Linked DNA regions of Rheinheimera salexigens. The protein of the gene in region 1 interacts with the protein of each later gene in a pairwise test. Links are inferred from orthologs where the notes say so. Each region holds a gene or a part of one and is shown in the gene's direction. Other genes may lie near its edges. The genes, in order: hflK and ftsH.

What was found.
Region 2: the proteins of hflK (region 1) and ftsH interact in binary tests that used the Escherichia coli proteins (3 or more experiments, as listed by UniProt). The link is inferred for Rheinheimera salexigens from one-to-one orthologs.

Annotation. Positions count from the first base shown.
Region 1 is NZ_MKEK01000001.1:3,275,511-3,278,774, reverse strand. The notes cover bases 104-3,035. They hold hflK (FtsH protease activity modulator HflK), read left to right. Parts: upstream 104-952; coding sequence 953-2,119; downstream 2,120-3,035. Other genes in these bases: hflC (protease modulator HflC), read left to right, coding at 2,123-3,004; hflX (ribosome rescue GTPase HflX), read left to right, coding at 104-912. Also shown: more of hflX, read left to right, coding at 1-103; BI198_RS15125 (aminotransferase class V-fold PLP-dependent enzyme), read left to right, coding at 3,068-3,264.
Region 2 is NZ_MKEK01000001.1:3,173,785-3,177,076, reverse strand. The notes cover bases 164-3,123. They hold ftsH (ATP-dependent zinc metalloprotease FtsH), read left to right. Parts: upstream 164-654; coding sequence 655-2,592; downstream 2,593-3,123. Other genes in these bases: folP (dihydropteroate synthase), read left to right, coding at 2,699-3,123; rlmE (23S rRNA (uridine(2552)-2'-O)-methyltransferase RlmE), read left to right, coding at 164-597. Outside these bases: more of rlmE, read left to right, coding at 1-163; more of folP, read left to right, coding at 3,124-3,292. UniProt on the Escherichia coli protein: Acts as a processive, ATP-dependent zinc metallopeptidase for both cytoplasmic and membrane proteins. Plays a role in the quality control of integral membrane proteins.

The DNA of each region.
Region 1 (3,264 bases):
CTAGAGCACTTAGCATCACGACTAGTCCGGGGCTGGGATGGCTTAGATAGGCAAAAGGGCGGTATTGGTATGCGCGGACCTGGTGAAGCGCAGCTAGAAACCGATCGTCGTTTATTGCGAGTGCGGGTGAAAGCCTTGCAAGCAAAATTAGAAAAGCTAACAGTACAGCGGGAGCAAAGTCGTCGAGCAAGACAAAAAGCGGCGACACCGGTTATATCGTTAGTCGGTTACACCAACGCAGGTAAGTCGAGTTTATTTAATCGAATGACAGACTCTGAAGTGTATGCCGCTGATCAATTATTTGCGACGCTTGACCCTACGTTACGTCAATTAAACTTACCCATGGTGGGCGGCGTAGTGCTGGCTGATACGGTCGGTTTTATTCGGCATTTGCCGCATAATTTAGTCGCCGCATTTAAATCCACTTTGCAGGAAACCCGTGAAGCAGATTTACAATTACATATTGTTGATGCGGCAGATCCGCGAAAAACCGATAATATGCAACAAGTGGCTGCGGTATTAGAAGAAATTGGCGCCGATCAAATTGTCCAGCTAACCGTGTATAATAAAATTGATCTATTGGATCAAGCACCACGGATTGAATATAACGAATACAATTTGCCCATAGCAGTGTATGTTTCAGCTAATACTGGCCAAGGCATTGATCTGCTAATCAAAGCTATAACGCAGCTATTGTCGCAAACCCATTTATATCTTAAATTATCATTGCCACCAGAGCAGTCTGCATGGCGCGCACGCTGTTATGAACAGCATTGTGTACAAGAAGAATATTTTGATGATGAGGGTAATTGCCATTTAAGACTAAGCATTGCTGACCCAGTTTGGCAGCGCTGGTTAAAGCAAAGCCAAGGGCAATTACAAAACTATGTCGTCAGCTCTACAGATATTTGATAGAGTAACCCTTAACTAGTAACTTTTAACGGAGTACAGCATGGCTTGGAATGAGCCGGGTAACAATGGTAAAAATAACGATCCTTGGAAACAAGGTGGTCGTGACCAGGGCCCACCAGATTTAGATGAAGTGTTTCGCAACTTTGGTAAAAAGTTTGGCGGAATATTTGGCGGCGGAAAATCGTCAAATAATAATGGCTCAGGCGGTGCTTTTGCGGCCTTAATATTAATCGTGATTGTCGCTGCTATTGTCTGGGCACTTAGTGGTTTTTATACCGTTAAGGAATCAGAGCGCGGTATCGTATTGCGCTTTGGCCAATACCATAGTGAAGTGGATCCGGGTATTCATTGGAACCCCACTTTTATTGATCAGATAATTCCAGTTGATATCACTAGCGTACGTTCATTACGTACTGATGGTTTTATGCTGACTCAAGATCAAAACTTAGTACGGGTGACGTTTGAAGTTCAGTATCGGGTATTTAACCCACGCCAGTATAAGTTCTCGGTAGTGGATGCCGATAGCAGTTTACATGAAGCGACAGATGCTGCCTTACGTTATGTTATTGGTCATTCTATTATGGATGACGTATTAACACGGGGCCGTGAAGTCGTTAGGCAAAACACCCGCGAAGAGCTAGAGTCGGTTATAGAACCTTATAAACTAGGTTTAGCCTTAGTTGATGTGAACTTCCGTGACGCCAGACCACCAGAAGAAGTGCGAGACGCTTTTGATGATGCGATTAAGGCTCAAGAAGACCAAGAACGTTTTATCAAAGAAGCTGAAGCCTATGCACTTGAAATAGAGCCTCGTGCTCGTGGTCAAGTAAACCGGATCATGCAAGAAGCAGATGCCTATAAACAGCAAATTGTGTTAAAGGCTCAAGGTGAAGTCGCGCGGTTTGAAAAACTATTACCAGAATACGTGGCAGCACCAAAAGTGACACGAGATCGGATGTATATCGAAACGATGGAATACGTGTATAGCAACACTTCTAAGGTAATGGTTGATGTTAAGAACGGCAATAACATTATGTATTTGCCACTTGATAAAATGATCAACTCATCATCTTCTGCGACACGTGATAGTAATTCATCGGGCGGCATGCCGTTAGTTCCACCACGTAGTAGCTCTGATAATCAAGCAGCACAAGATCGTAAAGAGCCATTACGCAGCTCATCAACACGCAGTAGTGGTCGGGGGTAAATGATGAGAAACTTATTAATAGCCATAATAGCGGTTGCAGTATTTATATTGATTTCGGCACTGTTTGTTATACCTGAAGGTGAACGCGGTATTGTTATCCAATTTGGTAAAATCCAGCGTGATGATGCACAACAAGTGGTTGTGTATGAGCCAGGTTTACACTTAAAAATACCATTTATTGAAACGGTGCGTAAACTTGATGCAAGGATCCAAACCCTAGATGACGCAGCTGACCGCTTCGTTACAGCTGAGAAGAAAGACTTATTAGTCGATAGTTATGTCAAATGGCGGATTAAAGACTTTGGAGCTTACTTCCTTTCAACTGGCGGTAACAAAGCTCAAGCTGAAGTATTGTTAAAGCAATATATCAATAACGGTTTACGGACTGAATTTGGTGCGCGTACCATTCAAGAAATTGTTTCTGGTGAGCGTACGCAATTAATGGAACGGGCATTGCAGCAAGCTGGTCAAGCAGCTAAAGAGCTAGGTATAGGCGTGGTTGATGTGCGAGTTAAGCAAATTAACTTACCGCAAGAAGTTAGTAGCTCTATCTTTGCGCGCATGGAAGCCGAGCGGCATGCTGTTGCCCGTGAACATCGTTCTAAAGGTCGTGAAAAAGCTGAAATAATTCGAGCTGACGTTGACGCTCGGGTGACGGTAATGGTCGCGGATGCTGAGCGTAACTCGCGTACTGTTCGCGGTGAAGGTGATGCTTTAGCGGCAAGAGTGTATGCTGATGCTTACAATAAGAATGCTGAGTTCTTTTCTTTTGTCCGTAGTATGGAAGCCTATCGTAATAGCTTTAACAGTAAAGACGATATCTTAGTTGTTCAGCCAGATAATGATTTCTTTAAATATATGAAATCAGATAAAGTGCAAAACTAACAACTAGCAATAGAATTAAAAGGCCCGCAAGGGCCTTTTTTATAGCAAAAAAAGGGTGGCAGCATGTATCAACACTTTTATCAGCGCTTTTTACAGGCGAATCAAGGCAAGCAACACTTTGCTTGTCATTCTCATCATTACTGGCCAGATGTCACGCGTGACGCTATGCTGGAGTATTGGGATGATAGCGCACGCTTAGTGGATGATAAATGGCGTTATATCTTCAATGATAAACTGCCAGAAACCCAACATTTAATTGC
Region 2 (3,292 bases), 100 kb from region 1 along the record:
CGCTGGTTACAAGAGCATTTTGCTGATCCTTTTGTGCAACAAGCGCAAAAGTTAGGTTTGCGTTCACGCGCAGCGTTTAAATTAGAACAGATCCAACAGCAAGATAAAGTGTTTAAACCCGGCATGACGGTAGTTGATTTAGGATCAGCACCCGGCAGTTGGTCGCAATACAGTACGGGCGTGGTGGGTGAGAAAGGCACTGTGATAGCCTGTGATATTTTACCGATGGACCCTATTAATGGTGTGCACTTTTTACAAGGTGACTTTCGGGAAGAAGCAGTGTTAAATGCCTTACTGAGCCGAATCGATGGTAAGAACGTAGATGTTGTATTGTCGGATATGGCGCCGAATATGAGTGGTAATGATACTACTGATCAGGCACGATCCATGTACTTGATCGAATTAGCACTCGATATGTGTAACAACGTATTGAAGCAAAATGGTAGTTTTGTGGTCAAAGTGTTTCAAGGTGATGGCTTCGAGCAATTTGTTAAAGATGTGCGCGCAGCCTTTACTACAGTAAAAATACGTAAGCCAGATTCTTCGCGTGCACGATCACGTGAGACATATATCGTGGCGACCGGCTTCAAAATTTAGTAAAGTAGTCGGGAATTTATAAATTTTGGTAATAAAGAGGTTATAACCTTGAGTGACATGGCAAAGAATCTAATTGTCTGGTTGGTGATCGCTGTCGTATTAATGTCAGTATTCAACAGCTTTGGGCCTAATGAAAACAGCGAGCGGCAAACCAACTACACTCAGTTTATCAAAGAGGTAAACCAGGGGCAGATCCGTGAAGTGAAAGTTGAACGCACGGGTGTGATTACCGGTGTAAAGCGCAGCGGTGAACGTTTTGAAACCGTAATTCCTACTGGTTATGACGATAAACTGTTAGATGATCTGATTAAAAATGATGTCAGTACCCTTGGTGCTAAACCTGAAGAAAGTAGCTGGTTAGCCACTATCTTTATTTCTTGGTTCCCAATGTTATTGTTAATTGGTGTCTGGATTTTCTTTATGCGTCAAATGCAAGGCGGCGGCGGTAAAGGGGCAATGTCGTTTGGTAAAAGTAAAGCGCGCTTAATGGGCGAAGACCAAATTAAAACCACTTTTGCCGATGTTGCGGGTTGTGATGAAGCTAAAGAAGAAGTCTCTGAATTAGTCGATTACTTAAAAGATCCTTCACGGTTCCAGAAATTAGGTGGCCGTATTCCGAAAGGTATTTTGTTAATCGGTCCTCCAGGTACGGGTAAAACCTTATTAGCTAAAGCCATTGCGGGTGAAGCAAAAGTACCTTTCTTCACTATTTCTGGTTCAGACTTTGTTGAAATGTTCGTTGGTGTCGGTGCGTCACGTGTCCGAGATATGTTTGAACAAGCGAAAAAAGCCTCGCCTTGTATTATCTTCATCGATGAGATTGATGCGGTTGGTCGCCAGCGTGGTGCCGGTTTAGGTGGTGGTCACGACGAGCGTGAGCAAACATTAAACCAAATGCTAGTAGAAATGGATGGTTTTGATGGTAATGAAGGTATCATTATCATTGCTGCAACTAACCGTCCTGATGTATTAGACCCAGCATTATTACGTCCAGGCCGCTTTGACCGTCAAGTTGTGGTTGGCTTACCGGATGTTAAAGGCCGTGAGCAAATTTTAAAAGTTCATATGCGTAAAGTACCATTAGGCGAAGGCGTTGAGCCATCAGTTATTGCCCGTGGTACACCTGGTTTCTCAGGTGCTGATTTAGCAAACTTAGTTAACGAAGCCGCCTTATTTGCTGCCCGCACCGATAAACGCGTGGTATCAATGGATGAGTTTGAGAAAGCCAAAGATAAAATCATGATGGGCTCAGAACGTCGCTCTATGGTGATGACTGAAAAAGAAAAAGAAATGACGGCTTATCATGAAGCAGGTCACGCCATTGTTGGCCGCTTAGTACCTGATCATGACCCTGTGTATAAAGTGAGTATTATCCCACGTGGTCGCGCTTTAGGTGTCACTATGTATTTACCAGAGCGGGATCGGGTATCACATAGTAAACGTCATTTAGAAAGCATGATTAGTTCGTTATTTGGTGGTCGTATTGCTGAAGAAGTGATCTATGGTTTTGAGTATGTAACCACAGGTGCCTCTAACGATATTGAACGCGCTACTGATTTAGCCCGTAAAATGGTGACGCAATGGGGCTTTTCAGAAAAGCTAGGTCCACTGTTATATGCAGAAGAAGAAGGCGAAGTGTTTTTAGGCCGCTCTGTATCTAAAAATAAACATATGTCAGAAGAAACGGTTAAAGCTATCGACGCTGAAATTCGTGAGTTTATTGATCGTAACTATATACGTGCTAAAACATTAATTGAAGAAAACATGGATGTGTTACATACCATGAAAGATGCATTAATGAAGTATGAAACGATTGATGCTAAACAAATTGATGACCTAATGGCCAGACGCGAAGTACGTCAACCAGAAAACTGGGAGCCAAGAGCTAAGCCAACTGATGACGATAGCGACGATACTAGCAGTGACACTACCACTGATAGCAGTAGCGATAATGTTTCAGCTAGCGATAAGCCTTCTGAAGGTAACTTGCACTAAGCCTGCAAGCGTAGAATAAACTAAGCCCCGCGTTCCGGGGCTTTTTTGCTATTACTTTATGTGATTTTTTGCGTGTGCTTTTTGCCGTTAACGTATCGGAGTCGATATGATTTTACAGTTACCTAGACAACGACAGCTCAATTTAGATCGACCTGTGGTTATGGGTATTTTAAATCTTACCCCAGATTCATTTTCAGATGGTGGCAACTACACCAACTTAGATGCGGCGTTGCGCCAAACAGAACAAATGTTAATTGATGGTGCCAGCATTATTGATATTGGTGGCGAGTCCACTCGCCCAGGTGCGGTTGATGTTTCATTAACTGAAGAATTAGCGCGAGTGATACCGGTTATTAAGGCAATACGGCAGCGTTTTGACTGTGTTATTTCAATTGATAGCAGTAAAGCAGTTGTAATGTCAGAAGCGGTTCAGGCAGGGGCTGATATTATTAATGACATTAGAGCCTTACAAGAACCTGGTGCTTTGGAAGTTGCTGTTGCATGCCAAGTGCCTGTATGCCTGATGCATATGCAAGGCGCCCCGCGTACTATGCAACATCAGCCAAGTTATCAAGATGTGGTGCAAGACGTAAAACAGTTTTTGCAGCAACGCGCCGAGCAATGTATCGCGGCTGGCATACTGGCAGAAAATATTATTCTTGACCCCGGTTTCGGTTTTGGTAAAAGTGTCGCACATAAT